One region of the Rhizobium sp. PL01 genome, then DNA from elsewhere that is predicted to be linked to it. Evidence: riboswitches for the same ligand, from Rfam matches in the RefSeq annotation. Region 1 holds a riboswitch; the other holds the start of a gene.

Region 1 (4,760 bases):
AAGGCCTTTCGGAAGCGGCCGGCGAGGTCCGGTTCCAGTGCTGCAATGGCTTCTTCGTCCAGCCATTCCCAGCCGGTGGTGCGGCTGGCAAAGCGGTCGAGTTCACCAGTGTCGCGGCTGCCTGCCACGACCAGCGTGCCATAGCGCTGCACATGACCGGGCAGAGCAGCCTCCCACCAGTCGGCAGCCATCCGGCCGAGTGTCAGGACGGATTCATCCGCGCTTTCGCGCTCGCACCATGGGGCCAGCATGCCGCCGGCAAAGCCCGAGGCGCCGGTCCCGATCCTTTCTGCTCGCTCCGCGATGGTGACATCGAACCCGTGGCGATAGAGTTGCCAGGCGACCGTAAGGCCGGCAACGCCGGCCCCTTTGACGAGGATACGCATGATCACTCTCCGGCTGGCGGAATAGTTCCGTCCGGGCCAAGCGGCATGTAAAGCGCGCCACCCGCCTGGAACTTTGCAGCCATCGCCTCCAGCCCTTCCTTCTGAGCCTCGGCGCGGATGTCGTGCGATATCCGCATGGAGCAGAATTTCGGCCCGCACATCGAGCAGAAATGCGCCACCTTGTGGGCCTCCTTCGGCAGGGTTTCATCATGGAAGGAGCGCGCCGTTTCCGGATCGAGCGACAGGTTGAACTGGTCTTCCCAACGGAACTCGAAACGGGCCCGCGACAGCGCATCGTCACGCAACTGGGCGGCCGGATGCCCCTTGGCAAGATCGGCGGCGTGGGCGGCGATCTTGTAGGTGATGACCCCAACCTTGACGTCGTTGCGGTCGGGCAGGCCGAGATGCTCCTTCGGCGTGACATAGCAAAGCATCGCCGTGCCGAACCAGCCGATCATTGCAGCACCGATACCCGAGGTAATGTGGTCGTAGCCGGGGGCGATATCGGTGGTGAGCGGTCCAAGCGTGTAGAAGGGCGCCTCGCCGCAGACTTCCAGCTGCTTATCCATGTTTTCCTTGATCTTGTGCATAGGCACGTGGCCGGGGCCTTCGATCATCACCTGGCAATCCTTTGCCCAGGCGATCTGGGTGAGCTCGCCGAGCGTTTCCAGTTCGGCAAATTGCGCGGCGTCGTTGGCATCGGCAATCGAGCCGGGGCGCAGGCCGTCGCCGAGCGAGAAGGTCACGTCATAGGCGCGGGCAATGTCGCAGATCTCGTCAAAATGCTCGTAGAGGAAGCTCTCCTTGTGGTGATGGAGACACCACTTGGCCATGATCGAGCCGCCGCGCGAAACGATGCCGGTGACGCGGTTGACGGTGAGCGGGATATAGGCGAGCCGGACGCCGGCATGGATGGTGAAATAATCGACGCCCTGTTCGGCCTGCTCGATCAGCGTGTCGCGATAGACCTCCCAGTTCAGATCCTCGGCAATGCCATTGACCTTTTCCAGCGCTTGGTAGAGCGGCACGGTGCCGATCGGAACCGGCGAATTGCGGATGATCCACTCCCGGATATTGTGGATGTTGCGGCCGGTCGACAGGTCCATGACGGTGTCGCCACCCCAGCGCGTCGCCCAGACCATCTTCTCGACTTCCTCGGCCATCGACGAAGTGACAGCGGAATTGCCGATATTGGCGTTGATCTTCACCAGAAAATTCCGGCCGATGATCATCGGTTCGGATTCCGGATGGTTGATATTGGCCGGGATGACGGCCCGTCCGCGGGCAATCTCCTGGCGGACGAATTCCGGTGTCACATGATCGGGAATGCTGGCACCGAAATTCTCGCCGTCGCGCACCAGCGCACCCTTCGGCGGCTTGCGGCCGAGGTTTTCGCGGATGGCGATATATTCCATCTCCGGCGTGATGATACCGGCGCGAGCATAGGCGATCTGGGTGATGGCCTTGCCGTCCTTGGCGCGCAAAGGCTGGTTGCGGATCGGGAATTCCGGCGTCAGCCGCTCGCCGGTGGCAAAGCCGTTGTCTTCCGGTTTGACGTGGCGGCCGTCATAGACCTCGACATCCCCGCGGGCGGTGGCCCAGGCCTGGCGCTGCCGGGACAATCCGGAGTCGATCGAGACGAGATGAGCCGGATCAGTATAGGGGCCTGAGGGGTCGTAGACGGTAACGGGCGGTTCGCCTGAGGTCGGATGCACGGAAATTTCGCGCATCGGCACGCGGATATCCGGATAGAGTTCGCCCGGAATATGCACCTTGCGGGAGGCCGGCAGAGGGCCGGTGGTAACGGTGGGGGTAAGATTTTTTGCGGCAACAGTCATGGTTGAGGCTCCAAAGGTTGGAGACCCAGTCATCAGAGCCGGAATGATGAAAAGACGCTGACGGGAATCCGCACGCGGAATCCCAGTCGTGGCAGCGCTTGCACCGTCCCTACGCCAGTATGAACTGGATCAGGTTCAACGGGTCACTGCGCTGCTTGAGGGTGGCAAAGCCACCGATCATGCCAGCAGAATCTCAGCCCCTTGTCGGGACCCCCCTGGTGAATGCGCTATTCTAGGCACAGTTTTGGACGGAGCGTCAAGGGCCGTTCAGCGCGGTTTCATCCATCCTCCCCTCGCTGGCCGCTTGAAGGCTGTGAAGATATCCAATGATTACAATCGCGCTCTCGACAGAGTCTTTCCGGCAAATTATCTATAAAAAATGACCTCAGCGAGCGAAGACACGATTGCCAGCCGTATCAGCCGCATCCTTGCCGACAGGATCGTGACCGGACAACTGGACCCGGGCACGAAACTGCGCCAGGACCACATCGCCGAGGAATTCGGGACCAGTCATGTGCCGGTGCGCGAGGCTTTTCGCCGCCTTGAAGCCCAGGGGCTTGCGGTGAGCGAACCGCGCCGCGGCGTGCGGGTCGCGTCCTTTGATCTGAAGGAAGTGCGCGAAGTGGCGCAGATGCGGGCAGCACTTGAAGTCCTGGCCCTTCGCCACGCGGCGCCGCACCTGACGCCCGCCATCCTCGATCAGGCCGAGGAGGCTACGGTCGCGGGCGATAATTCCCGCGATGTCCGCTCATGGGAAGAGGCCAATCGCCGTTTTCACACGCTGATTCTCACGCCATGCGGCATGCCTCGCCTGCTCGCCGCGATCGGCGATCTGCATGCAGTCAGCGCCCGTTTCCTGTTCGCCAGCTGGCGGTCCGAGTGGGAAGTGCGCACCGATCACGATCACCGCGCCATCCTGACATTTCTGCGTCAGGGCAATATCGAGAATGCCGCTCCGGTTCTCGAGCGCCACGTGCAATGGATCGGCCAAAAGCCCGTCCGTAATGCCTCCGGCGCGACGCGCGATGCATTCGCCATCGTCGGCTGATAACGATTTTTCACATCCATTTTTCTTGATTTTGATGGCTCCCGGTACGCGTCGCGGTGCCGTGAAAGCGCGCATCGCGTGAATTTGTACGCCTTACACCAAAAGGGTGGTTGCGGTTTTGAAGGCTTCGATAAATTATAGATAATTATTACTTTTAATCTATCGAATGGACGCGCCCGTGCTGAGAGAAGAAAAAAACCCAGATTTTCTGATTGAAAAGGTGGTTCTGGGTGGTGAGAAGGACAGCGAAGGCGCTGAAACGGGACGCACTTCTCTCGCTGATGCGAAAATTATCTATAATTCTTCATTCAACGATCTGCTCTTTCGGGCTCAGTCGGTTCACAGGGAAAATTTCGACCCGAATGCCGTGCAGATCAGCCGCCTTCTGTCGATCAAAACGGGAGGATGCGCGGAGGATTGCGGCTACTGCAGCCAGTCGGCGCGGTCTCCGACCGGCCTCAAGGCTTCCCGGCTGATGATGGTCGAGAAGGTTCTTGCCGAAGCGCAGAAGGCCAAGGCCGAAGGTGCCAGCCGTTATTGCATGGGGGCCGCCTGGCGTAGCCCCAAGGACCGCGACATGGAAACGCTGGTCGCAATGGTGGGAGGCGTCAAGGCGCTCGGTCTCGAGACCTGCATGACGCTCGGCATGCTGTCACCCGAACAGGCAGGGACGCTGGCCGAAGCGGGGCTCGATTATTACAACCACAACATCGATACGTCGGAAGAGTTCTATCCACAGGTCATCACCACCCGCACCTTTGCTGACCGGTTGGAGACACTCGCCAATGTCCGGGATGCCGGCATGAAGGTCTGTGCTGGCGGTATCCTTGGCATGGGCGAAACCACGGACGACCGTATTTCCATGCTGGTGACGCTCGCCAATCTGCCGGAGCCGCCGGAAAGCGTGCCGATCAATATGCTGATCCCGATCCCTGGCTCGCGGCTTGCCAATGCCGAACCGGTCGACCCCATCGAATTCGTCAGGACCATAGCGCTCGCCCGCATCCTGATGCCGCGCTCCCACGTCCGCCTCTCGGCCGGGCGCACCCAGATGAGCGACGAGATGCAGGCGCTCTGTTTCTTTGCCGGCGCTAACTCGATCTTTGCCGGCGACACGCTGCTGACGGCTGATAACCCCGGTGAAGATCACGACACCGCCATGTTCCGCCGCCTTGGTTTGATGCCGATGGAACTGGGGCTGACCGAGTGAAGGCTCAAGAGCTTGCCCGCTATGAGAACACGCTGGCGGGCCTGGAGCGGAAGGGCAGGCGGCGGGTATTGATAGAGCGAGCCGGTGCCGACTTCAGCTCGAACGACTATCTGGCGCTTGCCGGATCGGCACGGTTGTCGGCAGCGATCACGTCCGCCCTTCAGCGCGGTGTGCCGGCCGGTGCCGGTGGCTCCCGGCTGCTGCGTGGCAATCACCCGGAGCACGAGGCGCTCGAAGCGGAGGCCGCCGTTTTTTTCGGAGCCGAGCGGGTTCTTTAT
Region 2 (4,760 bases), on a different contig from region 1:
GGGTTTTATCAGGTTCGCGAAATCTCATCCCGGCGCGCCGGCCGCGCATGGGCAGATGAGAATGACAAATTCACGCAGGAGACTGAGAAGACTCCAATCTTCAGAAGAGACAAGAATTCGGATTGAAATATCCTATCCGGGGGGATAGGTATTTCACATGGAAGAACATCGTCACGAGACTCACCCGGACATTGTCAAGCGGCTCAGAAGGGCCGAAGGGCACCTGAAAAGCGTTGTCGCCATGATCGAAGATGGCAGGCCCTGTATCGACATCGCCCAGCAACTTCATGCTGTCGAAAAGGCGATCGCCAATGCCAAGCGCACATTGATCCAGGATCATCTCGACCATTGTCTCGAAGACATGACCGGAGCCATGTCGCGGGAGCAGCGCCATTCCATCGACGAGTTCAAGGCAATCACAAAATACCTCTGAGGGAAGAGATCGCGGCATGCTGGATGTCCTGAAAAACCGTACCTATCGCCATCTCTTTTTTGCCCAGGTGATAGCCCTTCTCGGGACGGGGCTTGCAACCGTGGCTCTTGGTTTGCAGGCCTATGAACTCGCTGACGGAAATGCGGGGGCGGTGCTTGGCACGGCTCTGGCAATCAAGATGATCGCCTATGTGGTGGTCGCTCCGATCGCGACCGCTTTTACAGAACAGTTTCCACGGCGGGCGATGCTGGTGACGCTTGATCTCGTGCGAGCGGGCGTTGCGCTCTGTCTGCCCTTCATTACCGGGGTCTGGCAGGCCTACCTGCTCATTTTCGTGCTGCAGGCTGCCTCGGCCGCGTTCACGCCGACCTTTCAGGCCACCATTCCGGATGTGCTTCCTGATGAGGACGACTATACCAACGCACTGTCTCTGTCCCGTCTCGCCTACGATCTGGAAAAGGTCGGAAGTCCTTTGCTGGCCGCTGCCTTGCTCACTTTGGTGAGCTATCACGATCTCTATCTCGGCACGGTCGTCGGGTTTCTTGCATCGGCCTGCCTAGTGGTGTCGGTGCTACTTCCCGATCCCAAGCCAGCAGAGCGGCGTAGCATTTATGACCGGACGACGCGTGGCCTGCGGCTCTATCTGACCGTGCCGCGTTTGAGGGGCCTGATGGCGCTGAATCTTGCTGTTGCCGCTGGCGGTTCGATGGTCTTCGTCAACACGGTGGTCTTGGTGCAGAGCACCTATGGGCTGGGTGAACGTTACACCGCATTTGCCCTTGCTGCCTTCGGTCTCGGATCCATGCTGGCGGCACTGTCGCTTCCGCGCCTCTTAAAAGCAGTACCGGACCGCCCGGTCATGCTTGCCGGCACGGCTGTTCTCGTGGCGGCCCTGCTGATCGGACTAATGTTGCCTTCCTATCCGGCGCTGATCGCACTCTGGGCGATCATAGGGATCGGATACTCTCTCGTCCTGACCCCTTCTGGCCGTATCCTGCGGAAGTCCGCGGCCCCGGAAATGCGGCCAGCACTTTTCGCTGCGCAGTTCGCCCTGTCGCATGGCTGCTGGTTGATTACCTATCCGTTGGCCGGATGGATGGGGGCAACAATCGGTTTGCCTGCAACGTTCGCACTGCTGGCCGTGTTGACGGGCCTTGGAGCCATTGCGGCGATCCGGCTCTGGCCCGCCGAAGACATGGACGACCATCATGTCCATCATGGTTTGAACCCGTCTCATCCTCATCTGGTGGGCGCCACAAAGGTACAAGGCGGTTATCGCCATGCCCACGCGCATGCCAAGGATCAGCATCACAGGTGACAGGATATCTGGTTTCTTCCTGAAAGTGCTGGCTTGGTGATCAACCGGAGTATCCCACCGCGGTCATCAGCCTGAAGGCCGTGCGGCTGCCGCAAAAGCCGGCGGCTTGAGAGGTCTGACCATCACCTTTGGAACAGGTGATGGTCAGTTTTCTGCCGATAGCCGAAATGGTTGCCGCGCAGAATCCTCAGGACGCGGTGTCTGAAACCGGCTCTTTACCCTTTTTGCCGAAGTAGTGGTGGGATATGTTTTGATTGTTGCTGATGATGTGGGCAGCCATTTCGGGATCGCCGCCCGCAAACGTTTCAGGGTCGGCGCCGCATAGGAATAAAAACAGCTGCTGGTTTGCGACTGCAGCAAAGTACTGATGGTCGGCTTCGTGCTGCAAGCCCGCTGAATGCAGCTCCTCGGTGGCTTGGCTGATGGCATCCTCAATAGCTTTGTGAATGTTTTCCATCATTCCTTGCTGGGATCGGACGATTATGTCGCCGATTTTCCGTTCAGCGGGAGTGGGGATCGGGCAGCTCTCAGTCATTAATCGAATCTCCAAGATAAATGTAAATTAGTCAATTAGTTAGCCGCAAGATCGTGTGATGAAATTATGGCCGATTTGGGCCGTTCGCAGTCCAGTTTCCTTTCAAGCGGGAGGGCCTGACCGCACGACATCGCCACCTGTTCTTCCCTCTTGCCAAGCCTATGGCTCAGGTCTAAATCTCCTCCTGCTCTAACGGGGTGCCGGTCGTTCTTTGGGATGTCCGGCTGAGAGGCTTTTCGAAGCCAACCCGAAGAACCTGATCCGGTTTGTACCGGCGGAGGGATTAGACGGCACATTCCAGCGCCCTATTCCCAATTTATGGATTTATAAGGAGGCGCTGATGCGCAAGGCAATCATTCCAGCACTCGTGGCCATGGCCGCATTCGCCACACCGTTTTCCGCTTCGGCCGAGGACAAGGTGCTGACCGTCTATACCTATGAGAGCTTCACCAGCGAATGGGGCCCCGGCGCCAAGGTCGCGGAAGCGTTCGAAAAGACCTGTGGCTGCAAGGTTTCCTATGTCAGCGTCGCCGATGGCGTCGAGCTTTTGACCCGGTTGAAGCTCGAAGGAGCGTCGTCGAAGGCCGATATCGTACTTGGCCTCGATACCAACCTTGTCTCCGAAGCCAAGGCCACCGGTTTCTTTGCGCCGCACGGCGTCGATACGTCCGCCGTCAAGGTTCCCGGCGGCTTCACCGACGATACCTTCGTTCCCTATGACTACGGCCATTTCGCCGTCATCTACGACACGCAGACTATGAAGGAACCGCCGAAAAGCCTGAAGGAGCTGGTCGAGGGTGACCCGAACCAGAAGATCGTCATCGAGGATCCGCGCACGTCGACGCCGGGCCTTGGCCTGCTGCTGTGGGTCAAGTCGGTTTATGGCGATCAGGCCGGTGCCGCCTGGGCGAAGCTGAAGGGTCGCGTCCTGACTGTCACCCCCGGCTGGTCGGAAGCGTACGGCCTGTTCACCAAGGGTGAAGCGCCGATGGTTCTGTCCTATACGACGTCGCCCGCCTATCACATGGTGGCCGAAGGCACCGACCGCTATCAGGCGGCTTCCTTCTCCGAAGGCCATTACATCCAGATCGAAGTGGCCGGCATGACCAAGGCTGCCAAGGATCCGGCGCTGGCCAAGCAGTTCCTCTCCTTCGTGACCGGTCCGGAATTCCAGTCGATCATTCCGACGACCAACTGGATGATGCCCGTTGCCGCCACCAAAGAACCGTTGCCGGAGGCTTTCGGCAAACTGGTGACGCCGGAAAAGACCTTCCTGATGTCGTCGGACGAGGTTGCCGCCAACCGCAAGGCCTGGATCGACGAATGGCTGGCCGCCATGAGTAAGAACTGAGCCGTTCTTGATCGGCCGCATTGAACGACGTTTGACGCTTGCCGCCGGGGCGCTTTGCCTCGGCGGTATCGCGTTGTTCGTTTGCCTTGCGGCCGCGGCCCTTCTGGCCTTTGACGAGCCGGGCTCCGCGAATGACGCCGTCCTGTTCGATGACTATGTCTGGCGTGTCGCCCGCTTCACGCTGTTGCAGGCCTCGCTTTCGACCGTTCTCTCCATTTTTTTTGCCATCCCAGTTGCTCGGGCGCTGGCGCGGCAGGTGGCCTTTCCCGGCCGCGTCTGGATCATCCGGCTGATGGCGCTGCCACTGGGGCTGCCAGCACTGGTGGCAGCGCTTGGGCTGATCGGCATCTGGGGGCGGCAAGGTGTGCTCAATACCGCGCTTGTCGCCATCGGCCTCGATCAGCCGGTGAGTATCTACGGCCTCTCGGGCATTCTTATCGCCCATGTGTTCTTCAACATGCCGCTGGCCGCCCGGCTGATGCTCGGCGGGCTGGAGCGCATTCCCGGTGAATACTGGCTGGTCGGGGCCAATCTCGGCATGCGGCCGGTTTCGATTTTCCGCTTCATCGAATGGCCGGTAATCCGGGGGCTATTGCCGGGCATTGCCGGGCTGATCTTCATGCTCTGTGCCACCAGTTTCACGCTGGTGCTGACGCTTGGTGGCGGGCCGGCGGCGAGTACGATCGAAGTGGCGATCTATCAGGCGCTGCGGTTTGATTTTGATCCGCCACGGGCCATTGCGCTGGGATTCCTGCAGATTTCGGTGACGGCAGCGCTGCTGATTGCCATCCGCTTGCTGATACCGGCTTCCGACGAAGGCCATGGCGGCGGGCGCATGGTGCGCCGTTTCGATGGCCGTGACGGGTTTGGCCGGGCTGGCGACGGGCTGGTGATCGCGCTTGCGGTTCTGTTTCTTGCCCTGCCGCTCGGCTCCGTCGTGTCTTCCGGGCTACGCTCAGACCTTGTCCGGCTTGCCAACGATCCGATGGTGCAGCGGGCCTTACTGACCAGTGTTGTCATCGCGCTGGTGTCTGGTCTGCTCTGCGTTTTCTCGGCAGCGCTGATGATCCGGGCGCGGCAGGCCGCACTGTCGCCCAGGCGGCCGCTTGCGGTTCATCGCGGG

Evidence for each region. A riboswitch is a leader RNA that binds a small molecule or an ion and turns the genes downstream of it on or off. The one in region 1 is predicted to bind thiamine pyrophosphate.
Region 2: another riboswitch for thiamine pyrophosphate. It lies ahead of thiB (thiamine ABC transporter substrate binding subunit); the one in region 1 lies ahead of thiC (phosphomethylpyrimidine synthase ThiC).

What each region holds. Positions count from the first base shown of each region.
Region 1 is NZ_JAWQUM010000005.1:314,846-319,605, forward strand. Features, by position in the region: gene thiO (glycine oxidase ThiO) at 1-386, opposite strand, end outside; gene thiC (phosphomethylpyrimidine synthase ThiC) at 389-2,224, opposite strand; TPP riboswitch at 2,313-2,451, opposite strand; gene R6X40_RS14720 (GntR family transcriptional regulator) at 2,604-3,272, shown strand; gene bioB (biotin synthase BioB) at 3,499-4,482, shown strand; gene R6X40_RS14730 (8-amino-7-oxononanoate synthase) at 4,479-4,760, shown strand, end outside.
Region 2 is NZ_JAWQUM010000015.1:21,003-25,762, forward strand. Features, by position in the region: gene R6X40_RS27775 (metal-sensing transcriptional repressor) at 158-433, shown strand; gene R6X40_RS27780 (MFS transporter) at 450-1,751, shown strand; gene R6X40_RS27785 (hypothetical protein) at 1,939-2,286, opposite strand; TPP riboswitch at 2,470-2,586, shown strand; gene thiB (thiamine ABC transporter substrate binding subunit) at 2,660-3,637, shown strand; gene thiP (thiamine/thiamine pyrophosphate ABC transporter permease ThiP) at 3,645-4,760, shown strand, end outside.